Variovorax paradoxus B4: one gene and its partner. The protein of the gene in region 2 interacts with the protein of the main gene of each other region in a pairwise test. Links are inferred from orthologs where the notes say so. Each region holds a gene or a part of one and is shown on either strand. Other genes may lie near its edges.

Region 1 (11,186 bases), 4.9 Mb from region 2 along the record:
TCCTGATGGCGCTGGGGGCTGCGTTCTTCTACGCCATTGCAGCCATCGTCGCGAAGCAGCTCGACGGCACGCCGCCCCACCTGATCGCGCTGGTCCAGGTCTGCGTGGGCAGCGTGCTGCTGGCGCCGTTTGCCAACCTGGCGGAGCTTCCGAAGAATGCCGGCGTGTGGGGCACGCATCTGGCCATGGGCGTCGTCTACACGGGGCTGGTTTTCACGCTGCTCTACGGCGCGATCCAGAAGCTCCCGACGCACATGGCGGGCGCGCTGTCCTTCATCTATCCGGTGGTGGCGATCGGCGTGGACTACCTGGCTTTCGGCCAGCGGCTGCATCCCGCACAGCTTCTGGGCGCTGCCGCGATCCTGCTGGCGGCCGCGGGCATGACACTGGGCTGGACGCTGCCGGGCCTGAAGAAACGCGCGCCATCGGCGCCCGATTGAGCCGACCGGACCGGTCGTCCGGCGTCCTGGGCGTCAGCGCGGGGCCGGCGGCGGCTGGCCTTGCGCGGGCGCCTCGGTCACGAACCCGATGCGGTTCAGGCCCGCCTTGTTCGCGATGCCCATCAGCGCCACCAGCTTGCCGTAGGGCACGGTCTGGTCGGCGCGCAGCTGCACTTCGGTGTCCTTGCTGTCGGCGGCGGCCTTCTGCAGCCGGGCGGCCAGTTCCTCGTCCGTCACCGCCTGGTCGTTGAAGAAGGTCTTGCCCGAGGCATCGACCGACACGCTCACGAACTTGGGCGTGTCGTTGGGCTGGCCGGCATCGGTCTGCGGCAGGTCGAGCTTGATCGAACTCGCCATCAGCGGCGCGGTGATGATGAAGATCACCAGCAGCACCAGCATCACGTCGACCAGCGGCGTGACGTTGATGTCGGACAGCGGCCGCTGTCCGCCGGCTCCCGTCGCGCGCCCGCCGCCAGCGGCACTGCTGCCCAGGGAGGTGCGACCGAAGGCCATATGTTCCTGTGCTCCGCCGGGGCTAGGCCGACACCGGCATGGGCCGCGCGGGCGGCGGCGCGGCGGGTACCGGGGCGCTGCCGAAGCTGCCGAGCAGGTCGTGCGCAAATCCCTCGAGCTCGGCTTCGATGCGGCCGATGACGCGGCCGAACACGTTGTAGGCCAGCACGGCCGGAATGGCCACGGCCAGGCCGAAAGCCGTCATCACCAGCGCCTCGCCCACCGGGCCGGCCACCTTGTCGATCGTGAAGCCGCCCGTCTGGCCGGCAATGCCCGACAGCGCGCCGTAGATGCCCCACACGGTGCCGAGCAGGCCCACGAAGGGCGCCGTGGCACCGACCGTGGCCAGCAGGATCTGGCCGGACTGCAGGCGCCGCAGCGCGCCATGCAGCGCGCCGCGCAGCGCCCGCGTGAGCCGCTGGTTGCGGTCGCCGGTGGTCGCGCCGAGCGTTGCATCGCCTGCATCTGCTGCTGCCGCATTCCTGATGGCGCTCACCGCCGGCCCCACCAGGGCGGCGCGGTCGAAGGCCTGGAGCCGCTGCTGCGCATCGGCGAGCGTGGCCGATTGCCAGAATGCGGCGATGCTGCGCAGCACGTCGCGCGTGCCGCCGCGCAGCAGCCAGGCTTTCCAGAGAATCACCACCCAGCTCGAGATCGACATGGCGAGCAGCAGCGCCGCCACCGAGCGGCTCACGCCGTCGCCGTGGGTCAGCAATTCGAGGACGCTCATCGTTCTTTCAGCGCAGGCCCAGCACGTCGAACATGTCGAACAGGCCTGCCTTCTGGCCGGCCAGGAAGCGCACGGCGCGCAGGGCGCCCTGCGCGTAGGTGACGCGGCTGGCCGACTTGTGGGTGATCTCGATGCGCTCGCCGGTGCCCGCGAACAGCACGGTGTGGTCGCCCACGATGTCGCCGCCGCGGATGGCGGCAAAGCCGATGGTCGACGGGTCGCGCTCGCCGGTGATGCCTTCGCGGCCGTAGACGGCGCATTCCTTCAGGTCGCGGCCCAGCGCCTCGGCAATGACCTCGCCCATCTTGAGCGCGGTGCCCGAGGGCGCATCGACCTTGTGGCGGTGGTGCGCCTCGATGATCTCGATGTCGTAGCCCGTCGAGAGCGCCTTGGCCGCCATTTCGAGCAGCTTGAAGGTGACGTTGACGCCCACGCTCATGTTGGGCGAGACCATGATCGCGATGTCCTTGGCGATCTCGGCGATCTCGGCCTTCTGCGCATCGCTGAAGCCGGTGGTGCCGATCACGGCCTGCACGCCGAGTTCGCGGCAGACCGCCAGGTGCGCGAGCGTTCCTTCGGGGCGGGTGAAGTCGATGAGCACCTGCGCGTCCTGCAGGCCGTTGCGCAGGTCGGCCACGATCGGCACGCCACTCGTGAACCCGAGAAAGGCGGCCGCATCGGCGCCGACGGCGTTGCTGCCCGCCATGTCGAGTGCGCCGGCCAGCCGGCAATCCTGCGCCTCGCGCACCGCCTCGACCAGCATGCGGCCCATGCGGCCCGAAGCGCCTGCGATCGCGATGCGCCGCAGGGGGGGCGTGGAAGACTCGGAAAGGGACGAAGAAGTGGAAATGGATTCAGTCACGCGGATTCAGCCTTGGAAGTTGGCATGGAAACCGGCACGCCCCGCCTGACCCGGCGGGTGCGCCCGCCCTCGCCCTGTGTTTGGCGCGTGCTCAGCGCGCAGCTTCGAGCGGGGGATACGCGGCAGGAAGCGGCGGCTGGCCGGTTGCCGTGGTGGTGGCATCGGCCTTCTTGCCGTCTTCCTTGGGGGCGAATTTCTTGAGTTCTTCTTCCGACGCCTCGAGCGGCGGCACCTTGCCGCTCTTCTTGCGGGTGTCGAGCGTGGCAACGAATTCTTCTTCGCTGGGCATCGGGTCGCCCTCGAAGCGCTCGAGCAGTTCGCCGTTGAAGAAGACGGTCAGGCGGCGTTCCTGGGGATCGACGCCCTGGCGCCTGATCGTGAAGACGTAGTCCCAGCGATCCTTGTGGAAGACGTCGGTCAGCAGCGACGTGCCGAGGATTTCACGCACCTGCTGGCGCGACATGCCAGGCTTGAGCGCCTCGACCTGTTCCTTCGACACGAAATTGCCCTGGACCACTTCGACCTTGTAGGGCGTGATGGCCGTCAGCGCACCACGCGTGCGATCGCTGAAGCCGCTGCAGGCGCCGAGGCAGAACGTCGCGGCGACGGCCGCAGCCAGCAGCCAGGGACGGCGTTGGAGAATGGCAGGCATGGGAGGAAAAAGGGGGGTAGCGATATGATCGGCCATTGTAGCGGCTGGCCCTTTTGGGCCCGTCTGCAGCCCAGGGCGCAGGAACCATCATGGCCAACATCGACGAACTCAAGAACACCGGCCTCAAGGCCACCCTGCCACGCCTGAAGATCCTCGAGATCTTCCAGACCGGCAGCCAGCGCCACATGACGGCCGAGGACGTTTTTCGCGTGCTCCTGAACGAGCACTCCGACATCGGCCTGGCCACCGTCTACCGCGTGCTGACCCAGTTCGAGCAGGCCGGCATCCTCGAGCGCAGCCATTTCGAAAGCGGCAAGGCGGTCTACGAACTGAACGAGGGCACGCACCACGACCACCTGATCTGCACCTCGTGCGGCAAGGTCGAGGAGTTCTACGACGCCGAGATCGAGCGCCGCCAGCAGATGATTTCAAAGGACAAGGGCTGGATCCTGCAGGACCACGCGATGTCGCTCTACGGCCTGTGCGGCGACTGCGTCGGTAAAAGGTAACCCGTCAGTCCCCGTCGCGCCCGTTTTCCATCGCCTTGTGGTGGCGCGCCACGAAATCGGCATAGGTGTCGATGCCGCGCAGCTGCAGGATCGAATTGCGCACGGCGGCTTCCACCAGCACGGCGATGTTGCGCCCGGCCACCACCTGGATGATGACCTTGCGCACCGGAATGCCCAGCACGTCCTGCGTGAGCGGCGCCGAGGGCATGCGCTCGTAGTCGCGCTCGAAGCTGTCGCGGCGCACCAGGTGCACGATGAGCTTGAGCCGCATCTTCCGCCGCACCGCCGTCTCGCCGAAGATCGCGCGGATGTCCAGCAAGCCGATGCCGCGCACCTCCAGCAGGTTGAGCAGCAGGTCGGGACAGCGGCCCTCGATGGTGTTCTGGTTGATGCGGAAAAGGTCGACCGCGTCGTCGGCCACCAGGCCGTTGCCGCGCGAAATCAGTTCCAGCCCGAGCTCGCTCTTCCCGAGCCCCGATTCGCCGGTGATCATGACCCCCATGCCCAGGATGTCCATGAACACCCCGTGCATCGAGGTGCGTTCCGCGAAATGCTTGGACAGGTAGGCCCGCAGCAGGTCGATCACGAAGGCCGACGACTCGCGGGTGGCGAACAGCGGCAGCTGGGCGCGCTCGCAAATCGATAGCAGCTCGTCCGGCGCGGCCTGGCCGTCGGCCAGCACCAGCATGGGCGGCTCCAGGGTGACGATGCGGGCAATGCGCCGGGCGCAGTCTTCCTGGCTGCCGCGCGTCAGGTAGGCCACTTCGCGCGCGCCCAGGATCTGAACGCGGTACGGATGGATGTAATTGAGGTAGCCGACCAGGTCCGCCGCCGACTGGGCGCGGCTGATGACTTCAGGATCGAACTGGCGCTCTGAAGCACCGAGCCCGGCGAGCCATTCCCAGCGGAGCGACCCGCGGAATTCCTCGAACATGGCGTCGGCACTGATGACGGTCGGCTTCATGCGTAGGGAGATGGCGCTCAGCGCCTAGTTGGAGGCCGGCCAGAATACCGCGGAACCGGCCCTGCGGGGCCGCGGGAGCCCGGGAGCGGGCACCTCAGGCGACTTGCGTCGACTGCCAGCCGGCAATGAGTCCGTGCAGTTCGGCCGCGTCGGTGCTCGACTTGATCAGCTCGCGCAGGTTGGCGTCGCTCAGCAGCTCGGCGATCTCGGAGAGGATTTCAAGGTGCTTCTGGGTGGCCGCCTCGGGCACCAGCAGGAAGATCAGGAGCCCGACGGGCTGCTCGTCCGGCGCGTCGAAACCGATCGGATTCGCCAGCTGGAAGACCGCGGCCATGGGAGCCTTGAGGCCCTTGATGCGGCCATGCGGAATGGCCACCCCGTGCCCGAGCCCGGTGGAGCCGAGCCGTTCGCGCGCAAACAGGCTGTCGGTGATCAGGGCGCGGCCGAGGCCGTGAAGGCTCTCGAACAGCAAGCCGGCTTCTTCGAAAGCACGTTTCTTGCTGGTAGCGTCAACGCTCACAAGCACTTGAGCGGGCGGCAGGATGGACGCGAGGCGATTCATGGTGGGGGCAGGGCGGGGGCGATTATGCACCCGCTTGGTAAAAACCCCCACTCCCGTTACTTACTTTTTGGCTACATGTTGCCGGAAGGCCTCGCCGGGCCTGCGGGCGATGATGAAAAAACAGGCAGCAAAAAGCCGCCCGGAGGCGGCTTGTCGCAGGGGCCGCAGCCCTTGCCCGTGGTCTACATCACGCGCTTGGCCGCAGCGTGATGGTGGTCCTGCAGGCGGTCCTTGTGGCGCACCACCTGGCGGTCGAGTTTGTCGACCAGTTCATCGACCGCAGCGTAGAGATCAGCGTGGCTCGACTCCGCGAACATGTCGTTACCCTTGACGTGAATGTTGCACTCCGCCCTTTGGCGGCGTTCCTTTTCCTTCTGCTTTTCCACCGTGAGGAGCACCTTCACATCGACCACCTGGTCGAAGTGCCGTGTGATCCGGTCCAGCTTGCTCGTGACGTAGGTGCGCAAGGCAGGGGTGACGTCGAGGTGATGACCGCTGATCGTCAAATTCATGAATGACCTCCTGAGAATTGACGGTTGGGAAAATGGCCCCGCTCCGGGATGGAGCGTGGCCGGCGAAACAGGTGTGGGGTTGGGGAGAAAAGAGGGAAAGAAGAGAAAAGAAGGGACGGTCGATTCACTATGCCCAAGCTGTCACGGTATTGCAATAGCTGGCTTCTCCGGGTGGCGGGCGCATGCGGGCCATGCTCCAATCCGCTAGGGATTCCATAGCTGCCCGCGCATGCTGGCCACGCCGATGCGGCACTTGGGCAGCAAGTGTTTCAGTGCGTCACCACCGGTGACCCTGCCAGGCAAAGGGCCTGCCGGTTCAGCTCCAGGCGGCGCGCATGCGGTTGCGCAGGTCGATCACCGCGGCCGGCGGCGGCACCGCGGGCGGCCGCTCCGGCGGTGGCGGCCAGGTCTGCTGCTCGAAGCCCGCGAGATCCCGTTCGGAAATGAAGCGCGTGCGGTTGGCATACAGGTGCCGGTCGCCGCGCACGGCCTGCTGCGTCACGTAGAAGCGCTGCGGCACCAGAAGATGCAGGTGGTCGCGCGCCCGTGTCATTGCCACGTAGAGCAGCCGCCGCTCCTCCTCGAGCTCATGCGCGCTCTGCGCCACGTCGGCCGGCAGGCAGCCGTCGACCACGTTGAGCACGTGCACCGAATTCCACTCCTGCCCCTTGGCCGAGTGGATGGTGGACAGGATCAGGTAGTCCTCGTCGAGCGAGGGCGGGCCCGGCCTGTCGCTGGTGGCTTCGGGCGGATCGAGCGTGAGTTCCGTCAGGAAGCGCTCGCGCGAGGCATAGCCCGACGCCAGCCGCGTCAATTGCTCGACGTCGCCGCGCCGCACGCCGGAGGGGTCGTCGTAGAGCCGGTCGAGGTGCGGCAAATACCAGCGCACCGCCAGTTCCACATCGGCCGGCCACGGCAGCGATGGCGCGCACAGCGCGGCATAGGCTTCGGCAAACACCGCCCACTCCGCGCGCGCGGCGGGTGGCGGCACGAACCCGCGCACCGCCGCCACCGGATCGGCGGCCTGGTCCATGGCATCGAGCAGCCGCGCGCCCGTGGCGGGCCCGATGCCCGGGATGAGCTGCGTGACGCGGAATCCCGCCATGCGCCCGCGCGGGTTCTCGGCGAAGCGCAGCACCGCGAGCAGGTCCTTCACATGCGAGGCCTCGAGAAACTTGAGGCCGCCGTACTTCACGAACGGAATGTTGCGGCGCGCCAGTTCCAGCTCGAGCGGCGCACTGTGCGTGGCGGCGCGAAACAGCACCGCCTGCGACTTGAGCGCCAGGCCGCCCTCGCGGTGCGCCAGCACCTTGTCGGCCACCCAGACGGCCTGCTGCGCCTCGTCGGGCACCAGCACCAGCTGCGGCCGGCCCGCGGAGGGCTTGTCGGTCCAGAGCGTCTTGGCATGCCGCTCGGCGGCCTGCGCAATGACCCGGTTCGAGACATCGAGAATGGGCTGGGTCGAGCGGTAGTTGCGCTCCAGCGTGACCACGCGCGCGGCCTGCGAGAACTGCGACGAAAAGTCGAGGATGTTACGCACCGTTGCGCCGCGAAACGAGTAGATCGACTGCGCGTCGTCGCCCACCACCGTCACGCCGCGGCCATCGGGCTTGAGCGCCCGCAGGATCGAGGCCTGCAGCAGGTTGGTGTCCTGGTACTCGTCGACCAGGACGTGGTCGAAGCGCGCGCCGACCAGCGCCGCCAGCGCGGGCTCGGCCGCCATGCCGGCCCAATAGAGCAGCAGGTCGTCGTAGTCGAGCACGTTCTGCTGCTGCTTGGCCTCGACATAGGCGCCGAACAGGCGCTTGAGTTCGGCTTCCCACTCGGCGCACCACGGAAAGGCCTCGGCGAGCACATCGGCCAGCGGCGCGCGCGTGTTGACGCATCGCGAATAGATCGAAAGGCAGGTGCCCTTGCGCGGAAAGCGGTTCACGCTCGACGACAGGCCGAGCTCGTGGCGCACCAGGCCCATCAGGTCCTCGGCGTCCCCGCGGTCGTGGATCGTGAAGTGGTCGTTCAGGCCGATGTGCGCGGCGTATTCGCGCAGCAGGCGTGCGCCGATGCCATGGAAAGTGCCGGCCCACGGCAGCGCGGGCGGCTTTTCGGATTTGAGCCCGAGCACGCGCGCCAGCACCTGGCCCGCGCGGCGCTCCATTTCCTGCGCCGCGCGGCGCGAGAAGGTCAAGAGCAGCAGGCGCTGCGGATCGACGCCGCCGGCAATGAGGTGCGCCACCCGGTGCGCCAGCGTGCTGGTCTTGCCGGAGCCCGCGCCGGCGATCACCAGCAGCGGCCGCTCGTCGCGCCCGACCAGCGTGCCGACGCCGTGCTCGACGGCGGCGCGCTGCTCGTCGTTGAGCGCCGAAAGTGCCGCGGCCAGGCGCTCGGCCTGGGCGGTGCCGGGGGTGCCGACGGCGGGAAAAGCGGGGAGCGCAGCGGTCTGCATGGCCGCAACTTTACTGTATGTCCATCCAGATCGGCGGCCTTGCCGTCACATGGCCGATGACATAATCGCCCCTCGCTGCAACTGGAGACCGCATCATGGAAACCGCACCGTCTCGGCAGCTTTCAACTCCCGCGTCCTGACGCCCCTCGATCGCTGACATCAGGGCCCGGGGATTGAAAGCACCCCTCCCCTCGCCCCATCGCCTCAGCCATTTCACGGGAGTGAGCCCATGCTCAATATCTTTACGCTCGCCAACGGCCGCCTTGTCCAGGAAGAGATCGAGGCGCTCGAGGAGCTTTCCAAGTTCCAGCCGATCTGGGTCGACCTCGAATCGCCCACGCTCGAGGAAAAGCGCTGGATCAAGCAGTACTACGGCCTTTCGATTCCCGAAGACGCGATGGACGAGGACATCGAGGAGTCGGCCCGCTTCTACGAGGAAGACAACGGCGAACTGCACATCCGCTCCGACTTCCTGATCGACGACGACGAAGACCCGCGGTCGGTGCGCGTTGCGTTCATCCTGAACCAGCACAACACCGAGCTTCGCAGCCGCGGCGTGCTGTTCTCCATCCATGACGAGGACGTGCCCGTGTTCCGGCTGCTGCGCATGCGTGCGCGCCGCGCCCCCGGCCTCATCGAAGACGCGAAGGAAGTGCTGCTCAAGCTGTTCGACGCCGACGCCGAATACTCGGCCGACACGCTCGAGAACATCTACGACGAACTCGAGGTCGCGGGCAAGAAGGTGCTCGAAGGCAACGTCAGCGACGAGCTGGCCGGCGAGGTGCTGGCGGCGATCGCGCGCCAGGAAGACTTGAACGGCCGCATCCGGCGCAACGTGATGGACACGCGCCGCGCGGTGAGCTTCATGATGCGCAGCCGCATGCTCAACGCCGAGCAGTTCGAGGAGGCGCGGCAGATCCTGCGCGACATCGAATCGCTGGACAACCACACGGCCTTCCTGTTCGACAAGATCAACTTCCTGATGGATGCGACCGTCGGTTTCATCAACATCAACCAGAACAAGACCATCAAGATCTTCTCGGTGGCCAGCGTGGCGCTGCTGCCGCCCACGCTGATCGCGAGCATCTACGGCATGAACTTCAAGCTCATGCCCGAGCTCGACTGGTCGCTGGGCTATCCATATGCGCTGGCGCTGATGGCGGCGAGCGCGCTGGTGCCGATGTGGTACTTCCGCCGGCGCGGCTGGCTCAAGTAGCGGCGGGCGTTTCGCGGCAAGAAGGCAGCGTGGCCAGCCACGCGCTCGCCAGCGCAAGGCTGTAGCGGCTCGCCACTTCGGCGACGAAGCGTGCGAAGTCGCCATGCGCGGCGTCGTCGGCCCGGTCCGAGATGGTCCGCATCGCCGCAAAGGGCACGCCGTAGTCGTGGCACACCTGCGCCACCGCCGCGCCTTCCATCTCGACCGCAAGCGCATCGGGCAGGTTGCGCCGCAACGCATCGCTTTCGGCCGCCGTCGAGACGAAGCGATCGCCGCTCACCAGCAAGCCCCGGTGCACCTTCGGCGACCGGAGGCCGAACTCATCGACGGCCTCCTGCCCCAGCAACGCCACCGGATCGCGCAGCGTCTCTTCGGCCACGGCCGCCAGCGCATCGCTGACTGCGGCATCGGCCGCGAAGCGCGAAAGGCCCATGAGCGGCACCTCGTACTTCGGAAAGATCGGCGAGGCATCGAGGTCGTGCTGCAGCAGCTGCGTTGCGACCACCACGTCGCCGACGTTCACGCCCGGCGCGAGCCCGCCGGCGACGCCCGTGAACACGATCGCCCGCACGCCGAAGCGCTCGAGCAGCACCGTGGCCGTCACCGCCGCCGCGACCTTGCCGATGCGCGACAGCACGGCCACCACCGGCTGGCCGTGCAGGTGGCCGACCCAGAAGTCGCGCCCCGCGGCGCGCACGCGCTGCTCGTCCGGCATCTGCGCGAGGAGCGCGCTCAGCTCTTCGTGCATGGCAGCGACGATGGCGACCGGTGCGCTCATCGGTTACTTGATGTCCACGCCGTAGAAAGTGTGGCGGCCGAAGGGGCTGAGCTTGAAGTCGACCACCTCCTTGCGCACCGGCTTCAGCTGCACCGCATGCGCGATGGTGAACCACGGCGCCTGTTCCTTGAAGATGACTTGCGCCTTCTTGTAGAGCGCGTCGCGGTCGGCCTGCCTGGTCGCGCTCTTGGCCTTCAGCACGAGGTCTTCGTACGGCTGGTAGCAGAACTTCGAGATGTTGCTGCCGCTGGCCGACTTGGCCGAGGCGCAGCCCAGCAGCGTGTAGAGGAAATTGTCGGGGTCGCCGTTGTCGCCGGTCCAGCCCAGCATGCCCATCTGGTGCTCGCCGGCCTGCAGGCGCTTGCGGTACTCGCCCCACTCGAAGCTCTTGATCTCGGCCTTGACGTTGATCTTGGCGAGATCGGCCTGCATCAGCTCGGCGATGCGCTTGGCGTTCGGGTTGTAGGGCCGCTGCACCGGCATGGCCCACAGGTCGGTCGAGAAACCATCGGGAAAGCCGGCCTGCGCCAGCAGCTTCTTGGCGGCTTCGGGATCGTACGGATCGTCCTTGACCGCATCGTTGTAGGACCACATGGTCGGCGGAATGGGGTTCTTCGCGGCCACGCCGGTCGACAGGTACACGCCGTCGATGATCGCCTTCTTGTTGATCGCCATGTTGATGGCCTTGCGCACGCGCACGTCGTCGAAGGGCTTCTTCGTGGTGTTGTACGAAAGGTAGCCGACGTTGAGGCCGGGCTGCTCGAGCACCTGCACGTTCGGATCCTTGCGTATCGCGTCGAGGTCGGCCGGGTTCGGGTACGGCATGACGTGGCATTCGCCCTTCTGCAGCTTGGCCCAGCGCACCGAGGCGTCGGGCGTGATCGCGAACACCAGGTCGTCGATCTTCGCCTTGCCGCCCCAGTACTGCGGGAAGGCCTTGAAGCGGATGACCGCGTCCTTCTGGTACTGCACGAGGTAGAAGGGGCCGGTGCCGATCGGGTCCTG
Region 2 (11,605 bases):
TGCCATGGCCCATGTGGCCGGCGGTTTCCGGAAGGTTTACACCGACTGGTACATCCAGCTCGTGAACCGCGCGCCCGAGCTGTGGTCGTACCTGCACCAGCGCACCGATGCCACGCCGCACCATTCGACTTCGCAGCGCCTGCGCCGCGGCATCGAGCGGCTGAGCACCGGCGCCCTGGTGCGCGAAATACGCCGCGAGAAGCCCGACGCCGTGATCTGCACCCACTTCCTGCCCGCCGAGCTGCTGATGCGCGAGCGCAACCGCGGCCGCATCGACTACCCGGTGTGGCTGCAGATCACCGACTACGACCTGCACAACATGTGGCTGGTGCCGGGCATGGCGGGCTACCTGGCCGCGACGGAAGAAGTGGCCTTCAGGCTGCAAGCGCGCGGCATTCCCGCGGAGCGCATCCACGTGACGGGCATTCCGGTGATGCCCGCTTTCTCCGAACCCGACGCGCCGGCGCTCGCGCGCAATGCCTGCGCCACGGCGCTCGGCCTCGACCCCGCGCGGCCCGTGCTGCTGATGGCCTCGGGCGGCGCGGGCGTCGGGGATCTGGCGAGCATGGTCGAGCGCGTGCTTTCGCTCGGCGGCGACAGCGGCTTCCAGGTGATTGCCGTGGCCGGCCGCAACGCCGAGGCCCTCGGCAGGCTCCAGGCCCTGGCCGCCCGCCACCCGGGGCGCGTGGTCGCCATCGGCTTCACGAACGAGATGCACAAGCTCATGGCCGCGGCCGACCTCGTCGTGACCAAGCCCGGCGGGCTCACCGTGTCGGAGTGCCTCGCGCTCGGCAAGCCGATGCTGCTGATCTCGCCGATTCCGGGGCAGGAAGAGCACAACGCCGGCTTCCTGATGGAAGAGGGCGCGGGCTGGCTCGCCTACGACACCATCGGTCTCGACTACAAGGTGGCGCGGCTGATGGCCGACCCCGCCAAGCTGGCGGCCATGGCCGAGCGCAGCCGCGTGCTCGGCAAGCCGCGCGCGGCGGCCGCGGTGCTGCGCCACGTGCTGGGCGAAGCCGCATGACGGGCGCTGTGGAAAAGACGGGCGTGGCCCGCACGCTCGGCTACCTGGCATGGGTGGCGGTGATGGCCTTCTTCTTTGCCAACGCCGAGATCCAGATCGAAGGCGGCGCCGGCTGGGCCACCTCGCTGCCCACCTGGCGCATCGAGAACAGCATCTGGCTCGACATCTTCTGGGGCGGGCGCGCCATGACGGGCTACCACGCCTGGGTCTTCACCTTCATGGTGCTGGTGTTCTTCGCGCCGCTGGCCTTCAACGGGCGCTGGACGTGGCGCGACGCGGGGCTGGCCGTGGCGGGCCTGATCGTGTTCTGGGTCTGCGAAGACTTCCTGTGGTTCATCATCAACCCGGCGTTCGGCTGGGCGCGCTTCAATGCGGTGGATGCGTTCTGGCACAAGCACTGGATCTGGGGCGCGCCGGTCGACTACTGGGGCGGCCTGGCGGTGGCCCTGCTGATCCTGGTGACGCGGCACTGGCGGCGCGCGAAATGAGCGCGAGAAGCCACAAGCGCAGGAACAGCAGCGACGCCGCGGCGCACGCCGCGCCGCGCCCCGGGCACTGGGCCGATCCGCTCGACACGCTCGGGGTCGAGAACCTGCACCGCATCACGCCCACGCTGTACCGCAGCGCGCAGCCGCGCGTCGCCAACGTGGCGGCGCTGAAGGCGCTGGGCATCCGCACCATCGTGAGCCTGCGCTCCTTCAACGACGACCGGAAGGTGTTCGCGGGCAGCGGCATCCGCCTGGTGCGCGTGCCGATCAACACCTGGTCGATCGACGACGCCAAGGTGCTGCGCGCGCTGGTGGCCATCCGCGAGGCCGAGAAGCAGGGGCCGGTGCTGATCCACTGCATGCACGGCGCCGACCGCACCGGCGTGGTCGCGGCGGCCTACCGCATGGCGGTGCAGGGCCGGGACAAGGAGAGCGCGCGCCTCGAGATGTTCCGCGGCGGCTACGGCTACCACACGCTGTGGCGCAACATTCCGCGCTACATCGACCGCCTCGACCCGAAGAAGATGGGCCATGCGCTGGCCCATGCGCCGGTGATTCCTGCGGTGTCCTGAAGGCGTCTGCAGCTTTCGCGCACCGCTCCTATACTGGCCGCCCCGTGGCCCTGGGCCACCTTCGAACTCGCCTCTTTCACGAGGCCACAAGGGGCTCATCCATGGCACTGCAACTGCGCTCCCTCATCCGCGCGAACGGCGAACTCGAACTCTCGCTGCACGACGAGCCGATTCCTGAACCGCAGGCACACGAAGTCGTGATCCGCGTCGAAGCGTCGCCAATGAATCCGTCGGACCTGGGCCTGCTGTTCGGCGCGGCCGACATCGGCACCGCCAAGGTCTCCGGCACGCCCGAGCGGCCCATCGTGACGGCCACGGTGCCCGAGCGCGCCATGCCGGCCATGGCCGGGCGGTTGGACCAGTCGATGCCGGTCGGCAACGAAGGTGCCGGCGTGGTGGTCAAGGCCGGTTCGTCGCCCGCGGCGCAGGCGCTGCTGGGCAAGACGGTGGCCGCGATCGGCGGCGCGATGTATTCGCAGTACCGCGCTGTGGCCGCGGCCCAGTGCCTGGAACTGCCAGCGGGCACGGCGCCGGCCGAAGGCGCATCGTGCTTCGTGAACCCGCTCACTTCGCTGGGCATGGTCGAGACGATGCGGCGCGAAGGACACAAGGCGCTGGTGCACACGGCCGCCGCATCCAACCTGGGCCAGATGCTCAACAAGATCTGCCAGAAGGACGGCATTGCGCTGGTCAACATCGTGCGCAAGCCCGAGCAGGAGGCGCTGCTGCGCGGCATCGGCGCGAAGTACGTGTGCAGCACGAGCTCGCCCACCTTCCTCGAAGACCTGACGCAGGCCTTGGTCGAGACCGGCGCCACGCTGGCCTTCGATGCCACGGGCGGCGGCAAGCTCGCGGGACAGATCCTCGGCTGCATGGAAGCGGCGCTGAACCGCACCGCCAAGGAATACAGCCGCTACGGCTCGACCACGCACAAGCAGGTCTACATCTACGGCGGCCTCGACCGCTCGCCGACGGAGTTCGTTCGCAACTTCGGCATGGCGTGGGGCATGGGCGGGTGGCTGCTGTTTCCGTTCCTGCAGAAGCTCGGGGATGAAGGCGTGCAGCGGCTGCGGGCGCGGGTCGTGGCTGAATTGAAGACCACGTTTGCGAGCCACTACACGCGGGAGGTTTCCTTGTTCGAAGCGCTGCAGCTCGATGCGATCGGCGTGTATGGGAAGCAGGCGACTGGCGAGAAGTTCTTGCTCAACCCCAACAAGGGCGTCGCGGCGTGAATGCCGCTGCCCTCACCCCAGCCCTCTCCCGGAGGGAGAGGGAGAGGGAGAAACACACAGCCCGACGCCGTGCATTCGGTCTTGTCCCCTCTCCCTCCGGGAGAGGGCTGGAGTGAGGGCTCTGTGCCCCCGACAAAGCGCGGCGCCCGCCAGCTAAACCACCAGCCGATACCCCACGGCCGTTTCCGTCAGCAGATGCCGCGGCTGCGCCGGATCGGCTTCCAGCTTCTGCCGCAGATGCCCCATGTAGATGCGCAGATAGTGACTCTGGTCCGTGTGCGACGGGCCCCACACCTCGCGCAGCAGCTGGCGCTGCGTGAGCACGCGGCCGGCGTTGGCGACGAGCACTGAAAGCAATCGGTACTCGGTCGGCGTGAGATGCACCTCCGCGCCGGCGCGGCGCACGATGCGCGCGGCGCGGTCCAGCTCGACCTCGCCGAAACGGAACAGGGCGTCCGCGGGCTCGTCGTTGCCACCACCCGCTGCGCGCGGGCGGCGCAGGTTGGCGCGCACGCGCGCCAGCAGTTCGCCGGTGCCGAAGGGCTTGGTCAGGTAGTCGTCGGCGCCGGCATCGAGCGCGGCGATCTTGTCGGCCTCGTCGCTGCGCGCCGACAGCACGATGATCGGCACGGCCGACCAGCCCCGCACATCGCGGATCAGCGACACGCCATCGCCGTCGGGCAGGCCGAGGTCGAGCACCAGCAGGTCGGGCTGGCGCGTGCCAGCCGCCGCAAGGCCATCGCGCAGCGTGCCGGCCTCGTGCACCAGCCAGCCCTCGGCCTCGAGCGCGCCGCGCACGAAGCGCCGGATCTGCGGCTCGTCCTCGATCACGATGGCGGTGGGCGATGGCATGGGTTCAGAGTTGTGCTTCTTCGGCCGGTTCCGGTGGCTCCCGGCGCGGCAGGGTGACCGTGAATTCTGCACCGCCGCCCTGCGCATTGGCCGCGGCAATCTCGCCGCCATGCGCGCTCACCACGGCCCGGCAGATCGCCAGGCCCAGGCCCACGCCCGGCGTGGCCGACTCGGTTTCGCCGCGGGTGAACTTGTCGAACAGCTTCTGCTCGCGGCCCAGGAGCGCGGCGGGCAGGCCCGGGCCGTGGTCGCGCACCGTAAGCACCAGCGTGCCGGTCTCGGCCCGCGCGCCGACCACGATGGGCGGCGCGCCGTACTTGGTGGCGTTCTCGATCAGGTTGACCAGCACGCGCTCGATCAGCACGGCATCGAATTCGACCAGCGGAAGCCCGGGCTCGAGCGCGGTCTGCACCATGGTATTGCCGAGCGCGGGGCGCGCCGCGCGGATGGCCGAGCCGACCACCTCTTCCACCGATTGCCAGTCGCGCCGCAGGTTCACCGCGCCGCCCGCAATGCCGCTTTCGAGCCGTGCCATGTCGAGCAGGTTGTTGACCAGCGCGTGCAGCTCATGCGCCTGCGCCACGATGGCGCGCGCCGCCTCGGCGTGCGCTTCGGGCGGCAGCGTCTGCAATGATTCGGCCAGCGCGATCAATGCGGTGAGCGGCGTGCGAACGTCGTGCGAAATGGCGCCGAGCAGCGCGTTGCGCAGGCGCTCCGACTCCATCTCGACCACCGCCTGCTGCGCCACCTCCACATAGTGCACGCGCTCCAGCGCAATCGCGATCTGCCGCGCCAGCGTATCGAGCTGCTGCGCCTGCTCCGGAATCAGCAGCCAGCGCGGCTGCGCCGGCGACAGCGCGAGCACGCCGCGCACGCGCATCGGCGCCTGCAGCGGCACGTAGTGCCAGGGCTGCGCCGCCAGCGTGGCGGTGGCGAGGCCGGCGGGCTGGCCGTGGCGGAAGGCCCAGTCGGCCACCTGCGCATCGAAGCCCTCCGGCGGGCTCTTCGGCAGCACGAGCTGGTCGGCCGCATCGGTGACCAGCACCAGCGCATGGCCGCCGAAGTGCCCCTGCACCGCGGCGGCGCCCAGTGCCACCACCTGCGTGCTCTCCAGCGCGGCCGAGAGTTCGCGCGTGAGCTCGAACAGCGAGCGTGCCCGCCGCTCGCGGCTGGTCGACACGCCGGCCGCAAAGCGCAACCCCGCCATCAGCTGGCCCACGAGCAGTCCCACGCCGAGCATGATCGCGAAGGTCAGCACGTACTGCACGTCGCTGACCGCGAACGACAGCCGCGGCGGCACGAAGAAATAGTCGAACGCCGCCACGTTGAGCAGCGCTGCGAGCGCCGAGGGCCCGCGGCCGAAGCGCATGGCCACGCCAACCACGCCCAGCATGAACAGCATCACGATGTTGGACAGCTCCAGCACGCGGGCCAGCGGCGTGCAGACCAGCGTGAGCGCGACGCTGGCGGCCGTGGCCCACGCGTAGCCCGGCCAATGGACGGGCGCCTTCTCGTGGTCGTCGTCGTCGGCGCGTGTGCCGGCGATGGGAGCGCGCGACAAGCGGCGCGAGCTGTCGGCGCGCCCGACTTCCATGATGTCGAGCGCGGGCGCGCGCCGGGCCAGCGCGCGCGGCAGCGGCATCGGCGTGGCGGGCCACCAGCGGCGCCAGCCGGTGGCCGGCTCCGGGCGCCCCAGCACCAGCGTTGCGCAGTTGAGCCGCCGCGCTTGTTCGGCCAGTTGCTCCGCCACGTCGGAGCCGGTGAGCACCGCGGTGGCCGCGCCCAGTTCCTCGGCAAGCTTGAGCACCGCGAGGATGCGGTCGCGCTCCTCGGCGGCGAGCCGCTGCAGCCGCGGCGTCTCGACGTACGCCGCATGCCAGCGCACGTTAAGCTGGCCCGCAAGCCGCGCCGCGGTGCGCACCGTCTGCGCGGCGCCCTCGTGCGGCCCGACGCACGCGAGGATCGCGCCCGAGGTGTTCCACGCCTGCAGTCCGCCGCCCTGCCCATCCTTTCCATTGCGGCCGGCCGCGCCCGACTGCTCGACGCGCCAGCCGCGCACGTCGTCTTCCACGTGCTCGGCGGTGCGGCGCAGCGCAATCTCGCGCAGCGCGATCAGGTTGCCCTTGCGGAAGAAGTTCTGCGCCGCGCGCTCGGCCTGCTGGGGCAGGTAGACCTTGCCGGCAGCCAGCCGCGCCGCGAGCTCGTCCGGCGTGACGTCGACCAGCACCACCTCGTCGGCCTCGTCGAGCACGGTGTCGGGCACGGTCTCGTTCACGCGCACGCCGGTAATGGCGCCGACGGTGCCGTTGAGGCTTTCCAGATGCTGCACGTTGAGCGCCGACCAGACCTCGATGCCCGCGGCCAGCAGCTCCTGCACGTCCTGCCAGCGCTTGGCATGACGGGATCCGGGCGCATTGGTGTGCGCCAGTTCGTCGACCAGCAGCACCGCCGGCTTGCGCGCGAGGGCGGCGTCGAGATCGAATTCGGCCCGCTTGCGGCCGCGATAGTCCAGCTCGCGCAGCGGCAGCACGTCGAGCCCCGCGAGCAATGCCGCGGTTTCGCTGCGGCCGTGGGTCTCGGCCACGCCGACGAGCACGTCGCGCCCCGTCGCGTGCTCGCGCTGCGCCGCGCTGAGCATGGCCCAGGTCTTGCCGACGCCGGCGCTGGCGCCGAAGTAGATGCGCAGCTTGCCGCGCAGCGCGCGCGCCTCGTCGCTGCGCAGTTGCGCAAGCAGGGCGTCGGGATCGGGGCGGGCGTCGGGCATGGCGGTGGCTGCGCAGGTTAGCGCATCGGCGCGCCTTCATCGAGCGCGAGATTGAGCGCCAGCACATTGACCCGCGCCTCGCCCAGAAAACCCCAGAGCGGCGCCTGCGTGTGGCTGGCGACCAGCGCCTTCACCTGCTCGACCGGCAGGCCGCGCACGCGCGCCACGCGCGCCGCCTGATACTGCGCGGCGGCGGGGCTGATGTCGGGGTCGAGCCCGCTGGCCGAGGCCGTGACCAGGTCGACCGGCACAGCCGCGGTATTGCCCGGGTCGGCGGCGCGCAGCGCCTCGATGCGCGCCTTGACCGCATCGGCCAGTGCCGGGTTGAGCGGTCCCTGGTTCGAACCGCCCGAAGCGCTCGCGTTGTAGGGCTGCGGCGCGGTGGCCGATGGCCGGCCCCAGAAGTGCTTCGGATCGCTGAAGTTCTGGCCGATGAGGCTGGAGCCCACGGTGGTGCCGTTGCGCACGACCAGGCTGCCGGCCGCCTGCGACGGAAACAGCGCCTTGGCGGCGCCGGTGACGGCCAGCGGATAGACCAGGCCGGTGAGCGCGCTCAGCAGCGCGAAGAGCACGAGGGCGGGACGAATGATGTTGCCATTGTTGTTCATGGAAGTCTCCTCAGACCAGATGGACTGCGACCAGCAGCCAGTCGATCAGCTTGATGCCGATGAAGGGAACGAGCAGGCCGCCGAGGCCATAGATGGCCAGGTTGCGGCGCAGCAGCGCGGCAGCACCCACCGGCCGGTAGCGCACGCCCTTGAGCGCGAGCGGAATCAGGAACACGATGACCAGCGCGTTGAAGATCACGGCAGACAGGATCGCCGACGACGGGCTCGCGAGCCGCATCACGTTGAGCGCGCCGAGCTGCGGATAGGTCGAGACGAAGATCGCCGGAATGATCGCGAAGTATTTCGCCACGTCGTTCGCGATCGAGAAGGTGGTGAGCGAGCCGCGCGTCATCAAGAGCGCCTTGCCGGTCTCCACCACCTCGAGCAGCTTGGTCGGGTTCGAGTCCAGGTCGACCATGTTGCCGGCCTCTTTCGCGGCCTGCGTGCCGCTGCCCATGGCCACGGCCACATCGGCCTGCGCGAGGGCGGGCGCGTCGTTGGTGCCGTCGCCGGTCATCGCGACCAGGCGGCCTTCGGACTGGTACTGGCGGATGAGCGCCAGCTTGTCCTCGGGCGTGGCTTCGGCCAGGAAGTCGTCGACGCCGGCCTCGGCCGCAATGGCCGCGGCCGTGAGCTTGTTGTCGCCGGTGATCATCACGGTCTTGATGCCCATGCGGCGCAGCTCGGCGAAGCGTTCCTTGATGCCGGTCTTGACGATGTCCTTGAGCTCAACCACGCCGAGCACGCGGTTGCCCTCGGCCACGGCCAGCGGCGTGCTGCCGCGGCGCGCCGCTTCCTCGGACGCGCGCAGCATCTCGGCGGGCACGCTGCCGCCCAGCGATTCGACATGCCGGCGGATCGCATCGACCGCGCCCTTGCGCAGCAGGATGGCGTCGGTGTCGAGGCTGTTGGGTGCGGCCGGCAGGTCGACGCCGCTCATGCGGGTCTGCGCGGTGAAGGGCACGAAGCGGGCACCTTCGACGGCGGCAACCTCCAGGCCGTCGCGGCGCGCGAGCTCCACGATGCTGCGGCCTTCGGGCGTCTCGTCGGCCAGCGAGGCGAGCATCGCGGCACGCGCGAGGCGGCCCTTCGGCACGCCGGGCGCGGGCAGGAAGGCGCTGGCCTGGCGGTTGCCGTGCGTGATGGTGCCGGTCTTGTCGAGCAGCAGCACGTCGACGTCGCCGGCGGCTTCCACCGCGCGGCCCGAGGTGGCGATCACGTTGGCCTGCATCATGCGGCTCATGCCGGCCACGCCCACCGCCGAGAGCAGGCCGCCGATGGTGGTGGGAATCAGACACACCAGCAGCGCCACCAATGCGGTGAGCGACACCACGGTGCCCGCACCCGCGGCTTCCACGCTGAACACCGAGAACGGCAGCAGCGTGACGGTGACCATCAGGAACACCAGGGTGAGCGCGACCAGCAGGATGGTGAGCGCGATCTCGTTGGGCGTCTTGTGGCGCTTGGCCGCCTCGACCATGCCGATCATGCGGTCGAGGAACGACTCGCCCGGGTTCACCGAGATGCGCACCACCAGCCAGTCGGACAGCACGCGCGTGCCGCCGGTCACGGCCGAGAAGTCGCCACCCGATTCGCGCACCACGGGCGCCGATTCGCCGGTGATGGCGCTCTCGTCGACCGAGGCCACGCCTTCGATCACTTCGCCGTCGAGCGGGATCACATCGCCAGTTTCCACCAGCACCACATCGCCCTTGCGCAGGTTGGGCGCCTGCTCCGGCAGGAACGCCGCGCCGTGATGGGGCTCCTTGAGCTTCTTGGCCCAGGTGTCCTTGCGCAGGCCGCGCAGCGAGGCGGCCTGCGCCTTGCTGCGGCCCTCGGCCAAGGCTTCCGCGAAGTTGGCGAACAGCACGGTGAACCACAGCCAGATGGTGATGGCCAGCACGAAGGCGGGCTTCATGCCGGTGTCGCCCGGGAAGCTCAGCGCGTGCACCCAGAGCAGCGTCGTGAGGATGCTCCCGATGTAGACGATGAACATCACCGGATTGCGCCACTGCGTGCGCGGGTTCAGCTTGGCGAAGGCGCCCCAAAGGGCGGGCTTGACCAGCGCTGCATCGAACAGCGAAAGAGATGTTTTGGTTTTGGCAGTCATGGTGCGCTCCTTATTTCCAGAGCACGAGGTGTTCGACGATCGGCCCGAGGGCGAGCGCCGGCACGTAGTTGAGCAGGCCGACCAGCAGCACGGTGCCGATCAGCAAAGAGACGAACAGCGGGCCGTGCGTGGGCAGCGTGCCGCCGGTGACGGGCAGGCGCTTCTTGGCCGCGAGCGCGCCGGCAATGGCCAGCACCGGCACGATCACGCCGAAACGGCCGAGCCACATCGCGAAGCCTAGCAGCCCGTTGTAGAAGGGTGTGTTGGCCGAGAGGCCCGCGAAGGCGCTGCCGTTGTTGTTGGCGGCCGAGGTCAGCGCGTAGAGGATCTCCGAGAATCCATGCGCGCCGGGATTCGCGATGCCGGCCCTGCCGGCGCCTGCGACCACGGCCACGGCGGTGCCGGCCAGCACGAGAATCGGCGTGACCAGGATCGCGATGGAGATCAGCTTCATCTCGCGCACCTCGATCTTCTTGCCGAGGTACTCGGGTGTGCGCCCGATCATCAGGCCCGCGATGAACACCGCGAGCATCGCGAAGATCAGCATGCCGTAGAGGCCGGTGCCGACGCCGCCGAACACCACTTCGCCGAGCTGCATGAGCACCATGGGCACCATGCCGCCCAACGGCGTGAGCGAGTCGTGCATGACGTTCACCGCACCGCACGAGGCGGCCGTGGTGATGGCGGCAAAAAGCGCAGAGGCATCGATGCCGAAGCGCACTTCCTTGCCTTCCATGTTGCCACCGCTCTGCAGCGCGCTCGACATCTGGTCGACACCGAGCGAACCGAGCAGCGGGTTGCCCGCCTGCTCCGAGGGCGTGATCACGATCACGGCGATGACGAACATGATCGTCATCGCGGCAAGCACGGCCCAGCCCTGGCGCATGTCGCCGACCACGCGGCCGAAGGTGAAGCACAGCGCCGCCGGGATCAGGAAGATCGCAAGCATCTGCAGCAGGTTGCTGAGCGCGGTCGGATTCTCGTACGGGTGCGCCGAGTTGGCATTGAAGAAGCCGCCACCGTTGGTGCCGAGCATCTTGATGGCCTCTTGCGAAGCGACCGGGCCCATGGCCAGCGCCTGCGTCCTGGTGGTGGCGTCTTCCAGCACCGGGGCACCGGCGGCGTCCTTCAGCGGCTGGCCGTCGGCGCCGCGCTTCGGTTGCTGGAAGGCGGTGGTCTCGATCGTGTCCACGGTCTTGTAGGCGTCGAAGTTCTGGATCACGCCCTGCCCCGCAAGGCACAGCGCGAGCACGAACGCGACCGGCACCAGCACCCACAGCGTGATGCGCGTGACGTCGGCCCAGAAGTTGCCGACCAGGCCCTTGCCGTCACCGCGGCGCGCGAAGCCGCGCACCAGTGCGAAGGCCACCGCGATGCCGGTGGCGGCCGACAAGAAGTTCTGCACCGCGAGACCGAGCATCTGCGTGAGATAGCTCATGGTCGACTCGCCGGCGTAGCCCTGCCAGTTGGTGTTCGATACAAAGCTCACCGCGGTGTTGAAGGCCGAGTCAGACGACACGGCCGTCATGCCCGCGGGATTGAGCGGCAGCCAGCCCTGCAGGCGCTGCAGGGTGTAGACGAAAAGAGCGCCCACGGCATTGAAGGCCAGCAGCGCGAGCGCGTAGCGCAGCCAGTGCATCGATTGCTCAGGCTTGGTGCCGGCGATCTTGTAGAGCGGTGCCTCGACGCGCTGCATCCAGCGCGGCACGCGCTCGCTGCAGAGCGCGGCAAGGAATCTGCCGACAGGCCAGGCCAGCACCAGCAGTGCGACCAGGAAAAGAGCCAACAGGCCCCAGGCGGAGGAAGTCATCTCAGAACTCCTCGGCACAGATCAGCGCGAACACGAGGTACGCGAACAGGACCACGGCCACCAGCGCACCGAAGCCATAGAGCGCTTCGAGGCCGATCACGATGCGTCCCCTTGCGCCGATGCCGCCGCGTTCTTCGGCGCG

Evidence for each region.
Region 1: the proteins of VAPA_RS25450 (region 2) and VAPA_RS02400 interact in binary tests that used the Escherichia coli proteins (3 or more experiments, as listed by UniProt). The link is inferred for Variovorax paradoxus B4 from one-to-one orthologs.

The regions. Positions count from the first base shown.
Region 1 is NC_022247.1:515,111-526,296, reverse strand. The notes cover bases 3,499-6,365. They hold VAPA_RS02400 (PTS sugar transporter subunit IIA), read right to left. Parts: upstream 5,233-6,365; coding sequence 4,765-5,232; downstream 3,499-4,764. Other genes in these bases: VAPA_RS02390 (ATP-dependent helicase), read right to left, coding at 6,061-6,365; hpf (ribosome hibernation-promoting factor, HPF/YfiA family), read right to left, coding at 5,415-5,744; hprK (HPr(Ser) kinase/phosphatase), read right to left, coding at 3,711-4,670; fur (ferric iron uptake transcriptional regulator), read left to right, coding at 3,499-3,706. In the rest of the region: VAPA_RS02435 (DMT family transporter), read left to right, coding at 1-440; VAPA_RS02430 (ExbD/TolR family protein), read right to left, coding at 474-953; VAPA_RS02425 (MotA/TolQ/ExbB proton channel family protein), read right to left, coding at 976-1,683; dapB (4-hydroxy-tetrahydrodipicolinate reductase), read right to left, coding at 1,691-2,491; VAPA_RS02415 (outer membrane protein assembly factor BamE), read right to left, coding at 2,637-3,197; more of fur, read left to right, coding at 3,287-3,498; more of VAPA_RS02390, read right to left, coding at 6,366-8,187; magnesium/cobalt transporter CorA, read left to right, coding at 8,417-9,403; VAPA_RS02380 (5'-methylthioadenosine/adenosylhomocysteine nucleosidase), read right to left, coding at 9,396-10,181; VAPA_RS02375 (ABC transporter substrate-binding protein), read right to left, coding at 10,185-11,186. UniProt on the Escherichia coli protein: Seems to have a role in regulating nitrogen assimilation.
Region 2 is NC_022247.1:5,443,310-5,454,914, forward strand. The notes cover bases 3,976-7,261. They hold VAPA_RS25450 (DUF4118 domain-containing protein), read right to left. Parts: upstream 6,936-7,261; coding sequence 4,176-6,935; downstream 3,976-4,175. Other genes in these bases: kdpE (two-component system response regulator KdpE), read right to left, coding at 3,976-4,171; kdpC (potassium-transporting ATPase subunit KdpC), read right to left, coding at 6,953-7,261. Also shown: VAPA_RS25425 (MGDG synthase family glycosyltransferase), read left to right, coding at 1-1,027; VAPA_RS25430 (hypothetical protein), read left to right, coding at 1,024-1,515; VAPA_RS25435 (tyrosine-protein phosphatase), read left to right, coding at 1,512-2,087; VAPA_RS25440 (zinc-binding dehydrogenase), read left to right, coding at 2,189-3,319; more of kdpE, read right to left, coding at 3,473-3,975; more of kdpC, read right to left, coding at 7,262-7,543; potassium-transporting ATPase subunit KdpB, read right to left, coding at 7,554-9,653; potassium-transporting ATPase subunit KdpA, read right to left, coding at 9,664-11,463; kdpF (K(+)-transporting ATPase subunit F), read right to left, coding at 11,465-11,563; VAPA_RS35455 (hypothetical protein), read right to left, coding at 11,560-11,605. UniProt on the Escherichia coli protein: Member of the two-component regulatory system KdpD/KdpE involved in the regulation of the kdp operon. KdpD may function as a membrane-associated protein kinase that phosphorylates KdpE in response to environmental signals.